DNA from 3 places in the Arthrobacter sp. CJL-S3 genome. Region 2 is predicted to be linked to each of the others. Evidence: riboswitches for the same ligand, from Rfam matches in the RefSeq annotation. Region 2 holds a riboswitch; each other region holds the start of a gene.

Region 1 (4,658 bases), 410 kb from region 2:
GCCCTTTTGGCCAGCCTACCGGCGATCACGGCATGCTTGAAGGCCTCCCCCATCAGCACCGGATTCTGCGCCCGGGTCACTGCCGTCGCCAGCAGCACCGCATCGCAGCCAAGCTCCATGGCGAGGGCAGCATCGGAGGCGGTGCCGATCCCGGCATCCAGGACCACGGGCACGGAGGCCCGGGAGACGATCAGTTCGATGTTGTGCGGATTCAGGATGCCCAGGCCCGTGCCGATCGGTGAGCCCAGGGGCATCACCGCGGCGGCGCCGAGGTTTTCCAGCCGCAGGGCCAGCACCGGGTCGTCGTTGGTGTACGCGAAGACCTTGAACCCGCGGCCCACCAGCTGTTCGGTGGCCTCGACGAGTTCCACGGCGTCCGGCAGCAGGGTGTGCTCGTCGGCAATGACTTCCAGCTTCACCCAGTCCGTGTCGAGGGCTTCGCGGGCCAGTTCGGCGGTCAGGACGGCGTCCCTGGCGGTGAAGCAGCCCGCGGTGTTGGGCAGCACGCGGATGTTGTGGTCCAGCAGCAGCTGGAATAGGGACCCGGTCTCCGCGGGCGAGTAGCGCCGCATCGCGACGGTGGTCAGTTCGGTGCCGGAGGCCAGCAGCGCGGCGCCCAGACCGTCCAGGCTCGGCGCCCCGCCGGTGCCCATGATCAGCCGGGACCCCAGCTCCACGCCGTCGACGGTGAAGGGATCTGCCGCGGCCGGTGCGGCTGCCGGTGCCGGGGGAACTCCGGGGGCCGCTGCCCGTGTGGTTTCAGCCATGCTGCTCATCCTCCCTGTACCGCCGTGACCAGCTCGATGTCGTCGCCGTCGGCGAGCGCGGTGCCGTGCCATTGGCTGCGGGGAACGACTTCCGCGTTGCGGGCCACGGCGACCCCGAGTTTTCCGCCGTCCGCGGACCGGCCGTTCGGGGCCAGCGGCCGGCCGGTGATCTGGCTGACGAGGGTACTGACCGAGGCACCCTCGGGGAGCGCGTGCTCGGTTCCGTTCAGTCTGATGTTCATACCGTTTCCTTGCTGTGCTCAGGGGTGGTGTCCGGGCGGGTGGTACTCCGGGGGGCCGTAATTCGGGGTGCTGTGATCCCAGGGGTTGTTTCCGGCGGTCCCGCGGCCGGCGGAACGGTGTCGTGTGTGCGGGAATCCTGCGTGCCGATGTCCTGCGCGCCCGTGTCCTGCGTGCCCGTGTCCTGCGTGCCGCCGGCGAACCGGTCCGGCCTGAAGTGTGCCCAGCGCGGGTCCGCGACGCCGTCCAGGAGCTGCCGGCAGATCTCCGCGGCGGCGGGGGTGAGCAGGATTCCATGCCGGAAGAACCCGGTGGCGATGATCAATCCCGCAACGTCGCCGTGGCCCCCCGGTTCCGCAACGCGGCCCAGCAACGGCGCGTTGTCCGGGGTTCCGGGACGGGCTCTCGCGGTGGACTCGAGCAGTTCCAGTTCGGCGACGGCAGGGACCAGCTGCTGGGCGTCGCGCAGCAGCTGGTAGACACCGCCGGCGGACACGGCGCCGCCGGCGCTGCTTCTGCCCGCCTCGGGGGCGCCGGCCTTGGGGGCGCCGGCAGTGTTGCCGCCGGCCGGGGCCCCCGTCTGACTCTCGGCCCCCAGGGCATCCTCCCGCTGCGTGGCGCCGATCACCACCGTGCCGTCCTGCCGGGGGACGATGTAGACCGGGACGCCGCGGACCAGTCCCCGCACCGTGGAGGTCAGCAGCGGCCGCAGTCTTTCCGGCACCCGCAGCCGGAGGATGTCGCCGTGGACCGGCCGCAGCGGCAACCGCAGCCCTGCGGGCAGGCCCCCGAGCGCCGCGGCGCCCAGGCCGTTGGCCACAATGGTTTCCGTGGCCCGGACGCTGCCGCCGCCGGCGAGGCTGGCACCGACCACCCGCCCGTCCGCCCAGAGCAGGCCGGCGGCGCGCCGGGTGACGGTGTGGCATCGTCCGTCGGCGGCGAGGAGCTTGCCGATCCGGGTGAGCAGCCGGCGGGGGTCCACCTGGTGGTCGGCGGGAATGTCGAAAGCACAGGAGATACCCGGGCTCAGGAGTGGTTCCCGCACCCGCGCCGCACGGACGGTCAGCGGCTCCACGGCGAGGCCGTGCGCCTGCTGGACGGTGCGCAGGTCAGCGAGCGCCCGGCGGTCGGCGGCGTCGGCCCCCACGGCGAGGGTCGGCGTCGTGAGGTATCCCGTGCCGGTGTCCGCCCGTGCGCCTCCGGCGACGGTCTGCCCCGAGTCCAGTCCCGCGGCCGGTTCGCCGTCCAGGGCGGCGGCGAAAGCCGGCCAGAGGCGGGAGGATTCGAGCATGAGCTCCAGGAGCGCTTCCTCCTGGTAGTGCAGTTCACTCACCGGGGCGAGCATTCCGGCGGCGGCCCAGCTGGCGCCGGTTCCGGGGGCGTCGTCGATCAGGGCGACCGAACGGCCTGAGAGTCGCACCGCCCAGGCGATCCCGTGGCCGACAACTCCGCCGCCGATCACGGCAACGTCGTAACATTCCCGGGTTTCGGCGTCATCGGGCGCCGCAGCGTCGGTTGCAGTGTCAGCTGCCGCGGACATGCCGCGGGCGGATGGGGGGCCCATGAAGGATTCCTTCCCTACGCCGGTACTAACCGGATCAGGTCAAGCGGTCGGCTCTGACGCCCTCTCAGCCTGCCGGTGCCGGACGCCTGGGGCGTGACCGGCGGCGGGCTCCCGCGGTATTCGCCCAGTTTAGAGGAACTAGGCTGGAGACATGAGCCAGGATGCCGTCCACACCACTGCCCGCCTTTACCTTTGCACCGGTGCCCGCCGGGACCGCGGCGACTTTGCGGACTTCGTGGACGCCGCCTTTGCCGGCGGTGTTGACATCATCCAACTGCGCGACAAGTCTCTGGAGGCGGCCGAGGAGCTGGAACTCCTGGACGTCCTGCACGAGGCGGCCCGTCGGCACGGCCGGCTCTGGGCCGTCAACGACCGGGCGGACATTGCCTCGCTGTCCGGGGCTCCGGTGTTCCACATCGGGCAGAAGGACATCCCACAGGGGGCCGCGCGGGACTTCCTCGGCAAGGACACCGTGATCGGGCTCTCCACCCACAGCCCGGACCAGGTCGACGCGGCCATCGCCGCCGCCCCCGGCCGCAGCGGCCTGGACTACTTCTGTGTCGGGCCGGTGTGGGCCACCCCCACCAAGCCGGGGCGCGCCGCCGTCGGACTTGAGCTCGTGCGTTACGCGGCCGACTCGGTCCGCCGGGCGGCCGAGTCGGACGAGGGCAAGATCGCCGGAGAGGTGCCGTGGTTCGCGATCGGCGGCATTGACCTCGGAAACGTGGAGCAGGTGGTGGAGGCCGGCGCGCGCAGGATCGTGGTGGTCCGCGCCATCACCGACGCCGACGATCCCGCGGACGCCGCCCGGGCCCTGCTCGCGGTCCTCGACGCCGCAGGGAACTGAACGGCGGAATCACTCAGGGAACGGGACCCGCGGAACTAACGAGCGGAACCGATCCCGGCCAGGACCGCTCAGGACCGGCAGGCGTTGACCGTTCGGGCGGCCGGGCCTCCGGTCAGCCCGCCAGGCCGAGCTGGGTCATACGGCGGGAGTGGTTCGCGGCCAGTTCGTCCATCAGCTCGCGGACAAGTTCCTTGGACCGGTCCTCGTCCGCGCCGATCAGGCCCCCGACGAACGAGTGCTCAAAACTCACCCGCTGCGCCTGGGTCAGCGCTTCCCCGAGCAGGCGTCTGGCCCACAGTGCCAGCCGCGAGGCCAGCCGCGGGTCATCGGCGAGGGCTGCCTTGAGCCGCTCGCGCAGCACCTCCGTGGCTCCCCCGTCGGCCTGGATCTGCTCCACGAGGGCCCGGGTTCCGGCGTCGACGTAGCGGGAAATGGCGCGGTAGAAATCGGCGGAGACGGTGTCGATCACGTACGCCTTCATCAGCGATTCGTACCAGTCCGCCGGGCGGGTGCGTTCGTGGAAATGGTCCACGGACGGCTGGAACGGCAGCATGGCGGCCTCCGCGTCCAGGCCCATGGCGTCGAGTTTGGCGCTCACGAGCTCGTAGTGCTGGAACTCGATCACGGCGAGCCGGCCCAGCACCGCACGGTCGTGCAGGGTGGGTGAATACCGGGCATCGGAGGAGAGCCGTTCGAAGGCGGACAGCTCGCCGTAGGCCATGACGCCGAGCAGATCCATCAGGAACGTGTTGTAACGGGCAGGATCAGCCGGGGATGTGCTCATGATCCAAGACTAATGGCGCAAATGGAGCTAATCTGATTTTCGTGTCCCATCATCGCTTGACCCCGAATGTCCACCAGCAGAAAAACCAACTTGCCGAGGCGCTCAACGCGCTGCGCACGACGCTGGAGCTGCCGGGGCCCTTCCCTGAGGACGCGCTCCGGGAGGCCAAGGAGGCCGTCGCCGGGCACGAGCTCCCGGAGCTGGATTTCACGCATATCGAGTTCGTGACGATCGATCCGGCGTCCTCCACCGACCTGGACCAGGCCCTCTTCATCGACCGCTCCGGTGAGGGCTACAAGGTCTTCTACGCGATCGCCGACGTCCCTTCCTTTGTGGTCCCCGGCGGCGCCCTCGACGCCGAAACCCGCCGCCGTGGCCAGACCTACTACACTCCGGACGGCCGGATTCCGCTGCATCCGGAAATCATCAGCGAAGAGGCCGGCAGCCTGCTCGCCG
Region 2 (4,658 bases):
ACACTATGTCCATTCGCTGCCGCCTGCGCGGGGCATGTCCGCGGGGGCGGGTAGCCGCGGAAGGGGTGGCCGGCCCGGCGGGCACTCAGCGGACGGCGACGCGGATGCGGTTGCGCCACGGGTCCTCGAAGCGCAGCTCGGCGCCGGTGTGGTGGGACTGGACCCCGGCGGTCCTGAGGCGGTCGGCGAGGGCTCCGACGTCGTCTCCTGCGGGGACTTCGATCAGCACCTCGCCGAGGCCCAGGGTGTCGCGGCGGGGGCCGGCGCCGCGGCTGTTCCAGACGTTCATGGCCATGTGGTGGTGGTAGCCGCCGGCCGAGACGAACAGCGCCTGCCCGTGCCATCCCGCCGTCTTTTCGAACCCGAGCGTTCCGACGTAGAAGTCCTGCGCGGACTGGACGTCGCCGACCTGCAGGTGGACATGCCCGACGCCGGCCCCGGCCTCGCGCTGCCCGGTCACGGATTCCTCGGTGAGGTGCTGCTCGAGGTAGCGCTGCGGCGGCAGGGCCAGGCTGTCCATCACCACGGTCTTGCCGTCCCAGGACCAGGCGTCGCGGGGACGGTCCCAGTAGAGCTCGATGCCGTTGCCCTCCGGATCGGTGAAGTAGAAGGCCTCGCTGACGAGGTGGTCCGCGCTGCCGGCAAAGGACTGCGGCTCGAACTGTGCCGCACTGGCGACGGTGGCGGCCAGGGAGGGCTGGTCCTCGAACAGCAGGGCCGTGTGGAAGAGTCCGGCCTCGCCGCGGGACGGGACGCTCAGCCCGGGCGCCGGAGCCAGGTGGACCAGCGGCTTCTGCCGGCGGCCGAGATAGAGCCCGCCGTCCTGCTCGGCCACGACGTCAAGGCCCAGGGCGCGCTGGTAGTAGTCCGTCATGAGCTTCATGTCGCCGACCTTGAGCATCACGGTGCCCATGGCGAGTTCGGCGGGAAGAAGATCCTGGGTGCTGGTGTCTGCAGTCATGTGATCGCTCCGGTGCTTTGCTGGCCACCGACCGTCGATGACCCTCATAGAGTTAAATTACTTGAAGCTTCAATTTATTCCTAATGGGCGGGCTGGTTCCTGGGGACCAGTTCTCCGCGCAGGACGATGTGCCGGAGGTCCTGCAGGGTGGCCAGGTCGTGGCGCGGGTCCTCGGCGCAGACCAGGACGTCGGCGCTGGCGCCGTCGGTGATCCCGTCCGCCCCAAGCCAGTTCCGGGCGGCCCAGGCGCCGGCGTCGAGGGCCGCTGTGGCGGGCAGTCCGGCGGCGTGCAGCGCCCGGAGCTCGTCCACGATGCGCCCGTGTTTGATCACGCTGCCGGCGTCCGTCCCGGCGTAGATCGTGACGCCGGCCTCGAAGGCCGCCAGCACACGTTCTGCCCGGCGCTCCCACAGGGCGCGCATGTGGGCTGCGTAGCGGGGGAACTTGGCCGCTGCCTGCGCGGCAATGTCCGGGAACGTGGCGATGTTGATGAGTGTGGGGACGATCGGCACGCCCTGTTCGACGAAACGCGGCAGGTGCCTGGGGAGCAGGCCCGTGGCGTGCTCAATGCAGTCGATCCCGGCGTCGAGCATGTCATCGAGGGTGTTCTCCGCGAAGCAGTGTGCCGTGACGCGGGCGCCTTCGTCGTGGGCGGCGGCGACGGCGTCTTTCAGCGTCCCGGCCGGGAAGCTGGCGGCGAGGTCGCCGGCGTCGCGGTCGATCCAGTCCCCGACGAGCTTGACCCAGCCGTCGCCGGCGCGGGCCTGTTTGCGCACGGCCTCGACCAGGCCCTCGGGTTCCACCTCGACGGCGAAGCCCCGGAGGTACCGCCGGGTCCTCGCGATGTGCCGGCCCGCGCGGATAATGCGGGGCATGTCGGCGCGGTGCTGGAGCCAGCGGGTGTCGTGGACGGCGCCGGCGTCGCGGACGAGCAGGGTTCCGGCGTCGCGGTCGGTCCGGGCCTGTTCTTCCGCCAGCCCGTCCGGGACGTCCCCGCCGGGGCCGAGGCCGATGTGGCAGTGCGCGTCGACCAGCCCGGGGATGACCCAGCCGTCCAGCACGAGGTCGGGCGCGGCGGCCGGACGGTCGAAGGTCAGCAGGCCGTCCACCGACCAGAGCCCGCGGCGTTCCTGGTCGGCTGCGGTGAGGATGGTGCCGCTGAACTCGATGATGCTGGTCATGGCTTCAAGCTTAAACCTCGGCCTGGCCGGGCGCCGTCATACGCGGCGGCCGTCCGGACGGCCTGTGGTAGCTTCGTCTACGACCACACGGGAGCCCTTGCAGGGGCTGAGATCGGGCTGACGCAGCCTGCGACCGTTGAACCTGTCCGGGTAATGCCGGCGAAGGAAGTGAGTATTCCGTGAAGACGCAATTGACACAGCACAGCCCTGTCCAGAATGACGCAGCCCCGGGCCTGCCCGGCCAGGATCAGTCTCCGGCCCCCACGCAGTCGCTGAAGTCCCACTCCCTGGCGTTCGCCACCGACGCCGAGCACGGCATCCGCGTCCCGGTGACCGAAATTGCGCTGGCCGACTCGCCGGGCGGCGCCGCCAACGCCCCGTTCCGCGTGTACCGCACCGCCGGCCCCGGGAGTGAACCGGTCCGGGGCCTGGCGCCGTTGCGCGCCCCGTGGATTGCCGCCAGGGAGGACACCGGGCCTTACGAGGGCCGGGCCCGGGAGCTGCTCGATGACGGCAGGTCGGCAGTGCGCCGCGGCGCAGCGTCGGCCGAATGGAGGGGCGCCCGCCCGGCGCCGCGCCGCGCCGTCGACGGCAGGACGGTCACGCAGATGCGGTACGCGCGGGACGGGGTGATCACCCAGGAGATGCGGTTTGTCGCGTTGCGCGAGAACTGCGACGTCGAGCTGGTCCGCTCCGAAGTGGCCGCAGGCCGCGCCATCATCCCCAGCAACATCAACCACCCCGAATCCGAGCCGATGATCATCGGCAAGGCGTTCCTGGTGAAAATCAATGCAAACATCGGCAACTCGGCCGTGACCAGCTCCATCGCGGAGGAGGTCGACAAGCTTCAATGGGCCACCCAATGGGGCGCGGATACCGTCATGGACCTCTCCACCGGGGACGACATCCACACCACCCGCGAATGGATCATCCGCAACACCCCCGTGCCTATCGGCACCGTCCCGATCTACCAGGCGCTGGAAAAGGTCAACGGCGAGGCCAACGCCCTGACGTGGGAGCTCTTCCGGGACACCGTGATCGAGCAGTGCGAGCAGGGTGTGGACTACATGACCATCCACGCCGGGGTGCTGCTGCGCTACGTGCCGCTGACGGCCAACCGGGTCACCGGCATCGTGTCCCGCGGCGGAGCGATCATGGCCGGCTGGTGCCTGGCCCACCACCGGGAGAACTTCCTCTATACCCACTTCGATGAGCTCTGCGCGATCTTCGCCCGCTACGACGTCGCGTTCTCGCTGGGTGACGGTCTGCGGCCCGGCGCGACGGCGGATGCCAACGATGCGGCGCAGTTCGCCGAACTGGACACCCTGGCCGAGCTCACCCAGCGGGCCTGGGCTTTCGATGTCCAGGTCATGGTGGAAGGGCCCGGGCATGTGCCGTTCCATCTGGTCCGGGAAAACGTCGAGCGACAGCAGGAACTCTGCAAGGGAGCCCCGTTCTATACGCTGGGGCCGCTGGTCACCGACATCGCACCCGGCTATGACCACATCACTTCGGCGATCGGCGCCACCGAGATTGCCCGCTATGGAACAGCCATGCTCTGCTACGTCACGCCCAAGGAACACCTGGGGCTGCCCAACAAGGACGACGTCAAGACCGGCGTGATCACCTACAAGATCGCGGCCCACGCCGCGGATCTCGCCAAGGGCCACGCCGGTGCGCATGAACGCGACGACGCCCTGTCCAAGGCACGGTTCGAGTTCCGCTGGCGGGACCAGTTCGCGCTGTCCCTGGACCCGGTGACGGCCGAGGCGTTCCACGATGAGACGCTCCCCGCGGAGCCGGCCAAGACGGCACATTTCTGCTCGATGTGCGGACCCAAGTTCTGTTCCATGCGGATCAGCCAGGACATCCGGGACGAATACGGCTCAGCGGATCCGGAAGCCGCGATGGCGGCCGGAATGCGGGACAAGAGCAACGAGTTCATCGCCTCCGGCGGCAAGGTCTACCTGCCGGTGCCTGCCGTCGGCGGACCCGCAGCAGGCTAGGATGCCTCGGCGTGGTGCTGCCGGCCGACGTCCGCGATGAACGCCCGGATGATCCGGTTTCCCTCCGCCGAGTCCTGGGGCCGGTGTCCGCCCGGCGCGGTGCGGTGCACGGCGCCGGTCTCACGCAGGTAGCCCGCGATCTCTTCATAGAGCGGTTCCCAGCCGCCGGTCAGGACCAGGGTGGGGACGCCGGGGACAATCTGCAGCGGGGCTTCCCAGGGCGGGACCTGAAGCCGCAGACGGCGGGCCTCCCGCTGGTCTTCCGGGCTGGGGGCGCCCAGGGTCGCCTGGGCCGGGGTGTGGGCCGCGAACACCCGGCGGACGAATTCGCGGTGGAAATCCTCATCGCTCAGGTGGTGGCGGACCTCGAAGAGCGGCTGCATCAGGGCGCGGTGCGCCGCCGTCGCCGGGAGCTCCGCGGTGAGCGAGAGGCAGGCCGGTTCCACCAGGGTCAGCGACTGCACCAGGTCCGGGCGTTCGACGCCGGCCATCATCGCGGCGATGGCACCC
Region 3 (4,658 bases), 1.4 Mb from region 2:
GGTTCCTGGAACACGGTGCCGATCCTCGCGATCAGCTGCTGGGCCTTCCACCGGTACGGATCGATCCCGGCGCCGGCGCTGAGTTCCACGGTGGCGGAGACCCTGCCGGACACCGGCGCGAGCAGCCCGGCGAGCGTGAGGGCGAACGTGGACTTCCCCGAGCCGTTGGGCCCGGTGATGGTCAGGGCCTCCCCGGCCCGGACCTGGGCCGTGATGCCGGACTGGACGGGCTTGGGCGGGATGGGACGGAAGCCGCCGCGGAGGCCGGACCGCCGCGGGCGTTCGCGCGACACGGCCAAGTCCTCCGCGGCCAGCAGCAGCTGCCCCGCGGCGCCGGCGCCCGCCGCTAATGCCCCGGCTGCGCCGGGGTGCCCGGTCTCCCGGGTGCCGCCGCGCGCGCGGGTCGGGGGCACGTAACCCGGCACCCAGACGCCCGCTGCGGTGAGCATGTCCCGTGCCTGCGCCAGGACCTGGTCCGGCGGCCCGTCGATCAGCACAGCGGAGTCCGTGGCCGAGCCGGGCTGCAGAACCACGATCCGGTCCACGAGGTCCTTCCAGACCGAGACCCGGTGCTCCACCACCACCAGGGTGGCGCCGGTTTTGTCCAGGCAGCGGCCGACGGCGTCGCGGACCTCCAGAACCCCGGCGGGATCGAGGTTGGCGGTGGGTTCGTCGAGCAGGATCAGCCCGGGGCGCATCGCCAGGATGCCGGCGAGCGCCAGGCGCTGCTTCTGCCCGCCGGAGAGCGACGACGTCGGGTGGTCCAGCGGCAGCCGGCCCAGCCCGACGTCGTCGAGCGCTTCCGCCACCCGTGACCAGATGTCCGCCGGGGGCACGGAGAGGTTCTCCGCGCCGAAGGCGACGTCGTCACCCAGGCGCGAGAGCACCACCTGGGTTTCCGGGTCCTGCTGCACCAGCCCGGCCCGGCCGCGCCGGGACCGCGGCGGGGCACCGTCGATCAGCAGGCTGCCGGACTCGTCCGCGTCCTCGGCGTCCGCCGCGGCGCCGGATGCCGGGTCTGCGCCGCCCGCGGAGCTGTCGCCGAGCACCCCGGCCAGGGCGTGGAGCAGCGTGGACTTGCCGGCACCCGAGGGTCCCAGCAGGAGCACGCGCTCCCCGGGCCGGATGTCCAGGTCCAGGCCGCTGACCGCGGGCCGGGACCGGCCGGCGTGCCGCCAGCCCCAGCCGCGGGCGGTGACCGCGGCCGGGCGGACCGTATCGGAGGATGTCATGGTCGGTGTTCGGACGTCAGGAGAAGACCGGCTCCGTGGCGGCCCGGCGGGAGGCAAAGGAACTCAGCACACCGGTCCTGGCCAGGCCGCGGGTGGCGAGCCAGGACAGCCCGCCGGCGATCACGGCGCCGGAGATGGCGGTGAAAATGATGTACGCGAGCTTGTCGCCGCTGGCGTAGGCGATGTTCCAGCCCCAGGGCATAAACGCATCATTCAGGCCGCAGAACAGGCCCGCCCCGGCACCGGCCAGCAGGGACACCGGCAGGTTGAACTTCTTGTACATAAAGGCGGCGAAGACCAGCTCGGCGCCAAGGCCCTGCAGCAGGCCGGAGATGAGCACCGTGGTGCCGTACTGCGAGCCCATGATCAGCTCGCCGGTGGCGGCCACGGCTTCGCAGAACAGTGCGGCGCCCGGTTTCCGGATAATGAGCATGCCCAGCACCGCGGGGATCATCCAGCCGCCGGCGTAGAGCCCGGTGAGCGGCGGGTAGAACGCGTTGACGGGGGCGGAAATGAGGTTGGCGCCCTGGGACCAGGCCCAGAAGATCACGCCGCCGGCCACCGCGATCAACGCGGCCACCACAATGTCCACCACACGCCAGTTGTGGCTGCGCTTGGCGGGCGTCGCGGATGGTTCGTGCCTGGATGGTTCGTGCCCGGCTGGTTCTTGCTTGGCTGATGTGTCAGTCATATCGTCCTCCTGAGGAACAGGAGGGGAGAGTGACCCGGGGATCGGCGGCTTCCGCCGCTGTCCCGCGCACTCTGAGAACTCGACTCCCTTGCGCCGGTACTAACCGGATCAGGTTCGAGGGTCTGCGGCTGTCCGCACTCTCAGCGCCCACCTGTGGTTTCCCCGGATTCCTCCGGTGATGCCCGACGGCGGCGCTCCCCTGTCGTATCTAAATATCGCCCTTGTGGGCGTGGACCAGTTTACACCCGTGACGGGTTGTTTTCCGGGGCCCGCCGTCACAATCCGCCGGCGTCGGCGCCGGTGACCCGCACCGGCCGGCTTGGTAGAGTCGCACCAAGCACGGGAACTCCGGACGCCGCGGCCTGCCGGCCACCCGCGGCGGCCATCTAACGGAAGCTGAATCATTTGACCAACTCACCAGTGTCCTCCCCCGACTACGACCCGGACTCCGCGGAACCGCAGCCGCACGGGTCCCTGGGTGCGCTCATCGGCCGCATCCTGGCCGAAATGGAGGAGCTGCAGTTCCGGTCGTTCAGCAAGGATGACGCCCTGGACCTCGGGCTCCTCCTGGTGGAACTGGGCCGGCGGCGTTCGCACCCGATCGCCATCGATATCACCAAGGGTGAGCAGGTGCTGTTCCACGCGGCGCTCGAGGGAGCCACCCCGGACAACGAACGCTGGATCAGGGCCAAGCAGCGCACAGCCGTGCGGTACGAGGTCCCGTCGCTGCTGGTCGGACTCCGCGCCCGGGCCGCAGGGGGAAGGATTGAGGACAACGCCTGGTTCGACCAGCAGGAGTTCGCCGCGCACGGCGGCGCCTTCCCCATCTACCTGCGCGGAACCGGGATGGTCGCGACCGTCACGGTCTCCGGGTTGCCGCAGAAGGCCGACCATGAGCTGGTGGTCGAGGCGCTCTCGGAAATTCTCGGCCGCTCCGGGACATCAGGCTAAGCAGCCGCGGTTGCCGCTCCGGGGCGTCCGCGCCGCCAGCCGGATCAGCGCAAGCCCCACGGCCACGAACCAGACCCACAACAGCACCCCGTAACCCCAGTAGAACTCCGGGACGGCGTGCCGCAGCGCCTCCGCGACGACGCCCAGTCCGCCGGTCGTTATCCCGAGCCACGCGAGGGTCCGCGGAAGCACCCCCTGCAGCATGACAAGGGAGATCAGCAGGATGCCGAGCGCGGACAGGACGCCGACGACGGCGGGGGTGTTGTTCTCCGCGACGACGGCTTCGGCGGCGGTTGCGTAGCGGAGCCGGGCTGCGTCGTCGTCCGCAGCGGTGTACCGGTCACTCAGGTACACGAGCACCAGGGAGCCCCGGCTGGTGACGGGGACGGCGAGGATCAGCGCCCACGACAGTCCGCCGACCACCGTGGCCAGCAGTGCCAGGCTCTTGTCGAGCGGGGCGAGCGCCACGAAAAGTGCCACGAACACCAGCACCGGCAGGATGTTCGGCACGATCCACAGCAGCTGTTCGGCGAGGTAGATCCCCTTGTTGAGTGCGATGAATTCCAGCGTCTCGGCCCCTCCGTGGACCGGAGGCGGGGCGGCGAAGTCCAGGACCAGGGCGAGAATCAGCAGCGCCACGAAGAGCACCGAGGATATGCCGGCCCAGAGATAGAGCCGCCGCCAGGACTGGCCGTCGGCCGATGGCGCGGCGGGCGGCGAGGCGTGGCCCCGCGGTCGGGTGTTGGGCTGGTCCATGCTCGAAGGTAGGACCGGGCCCGCCCGGCCGAACAGGGGCGTTGGTCCCGCGCCGCCAGCCGGAGCAGAGGCGGTCCCGCGTCCCTGGCCGAACCGCCCGGCCGGGAAGGCTAGGCTAGGGGAAGCCCTGTTTCCCCCACAAGGAGTTGCGAAGAATGAACATCTTCATCAAACTGCTCGGCACCGGCATCAGCCTGCTCGCCGGCTACGTCGGCACCAAGCTCGTTGACAACATCTGGGAGAAAGCCACCGGCAACCAGCCGCCCAAGGGCCACGACGACGATGTGCCCACCACGCTGCACTCGGCCCTGACCTTCGCGCTGATCTCAGCGGGCGTCAGCGCCATCATCCAGGTCCTTGCCAACCGCGGCACCCAGCGCGCGATTACCCGCTTCGCCAAGTCGCAAGACGTCGTTTAGGGCGTATTGTCCAGAGCTCACCGCCCCGCGGTGGCCTCGTCGCCGTCGTCGTCGGTGAAACCGCGCTTGCCGGCCGCCTGCTGCACCACAGCCTCCAGTTCGTCCGTGCTGAGCAGCTCCGGGTGCAGGTGCTTCGTCCGGTAACCGGCGCGGCCGACCATGTGCGCCGACACCGGCACGGTGAGCAGCTGGAAGATCCACGCCACCACCAGCACCGGCCAGACCCACCAGGTGCGCATTTGCAGGCCCAGCGCGAAGAGCAGCAGGAACAGCCCCAGCACCTGCGGCTTGGTGGCTGCGTGCATCCGGGTCATGAGGTCCGGGAAGCGGAGCAGGCCCACCGCCGCGGCGAGGGACATCAGGGCGCCGACCACCATAAAGACCGCCGAGACGGCGTCGATTACGGTGTCGCCGGAAAATGTCTCAGGATTCACGGGTCTTCTCCCGACGGTCGGCAACGAAGCGGGCAACCGTGACGGAGCCGATGAACCCGATGAGGGACACCGCCACCAGCAGCATGAGGTTGTTGAGATGCCGGTTCGCCGCCATGTCGATGCACAAGGCGGCGCCGACGATGGCCAGCAGCACGTCCGCGGCCAGCACCCGGTC

Evidence for each region. Region 2 has a riboswitch for thiamine pyrophosphate ahead of thiC (phosphomethylpyrimidine synthase ThiC). Riboswitches for the same ligand answer to the same signal wherever they lie in the genome.
Region 1: it holds a riboswitch for thiamine pyrophosphate, as region 2 does, so the genes downstream of both, AC06G6_RS13870 (FAD-dependent oxidoreductase) here and thiC (phosphomethylpyrimidine synthase ThiC) in region 2, are expected to answer to the same signal.
Region 3: it holds a riboswitch for thiamine pyrophosphate, as region 2 does, so the genes downstream of both, AC06G6_RS18795 (ECF transporter S component) here and thiC (phosphomethylpyrimidine synthase ThiC) in region 2, are expected to answer to the same signal.

What each region holds. Positions count from the first base shown of each region.
Region 1 covers NZ_CM160046.1:3,055,159-3,059,816, forward strand. Annotated here, with positions in the region: gene AC06G6_RS13860 (thiazole synthase) at 1-767, opposite strand, end outside; gene thiS (sulfur carrier protein ThiS) at 773-1,009, opposite strand; gene AC06G6_RS13870 (FAD-dependent oxidoreductase) at 1,006-2,571, opposite strand; TPP riboswitch at 2,565-2,696, opposite strand; gene thiE (thiamine phosphate synthase) at 2,723-3,418, shown strand; gene AC06G6_RS13880 (ferritin-like fold-containing protein) at 3,531-4,202, opposite strand; gene AC06G6_RS13885 (RNB domain-containing ribonuclease) at 4,244-4,658, shown strand, end outside.
Region 2 covers NZ_CM160046.1:2,646,729-2,651,386, forward strand. Annotated here, with positions in the region: gene AC06G6_RS12120 (VOC family protein) at 86-961, opposite strand; gene AC06G6_RS12125 (amidohydrolase family protein) at 1,042-2,142, opposite strand; TPP riboswitch at 2,220-2,327, shown strand; gene thiC (phosphomethylpyrimidine synthase ThiC) at 2,322-4,148, shown strand; gene AC06G6_RS12135 (alpha/beta fold hydrolase) at 4,145-4,658, opposite strand, start outside.
Region 3 covers NZ_CM160046.1:4,089,201-4,093,858, forward strand. Annotated here, with positions in the region: gene AC06G6_RS18790 (ABC transporter ATP-binding protein) at 1-1,232, opposite strand, end outside; gene AC06G6_RS18795 (ECF transporter S component) at 1,249-1,923, opposite strand; TPP riboswitch at 1,991-2,134, opposite strand; gene AC06G6_RS18800 (heme-degrading domain-containing protein) at 2,329-2,874, shown strand; gene AC06G6_RS18805 (DUF4386 family protein) at 2,866-3,630, opposite strand; gene AC06G6_RS18810 (DUF4235 domain-containing protein) at 3,786-4,049, shown strand; gene mnhG (monovalent cation/H(+) antiporter subunit G) at 4,067-4,426, opposite strand; gene AC06G6_RS18820 (MrpF/PhaF family protein) at 4,473-4,658, opposite strand, start outside.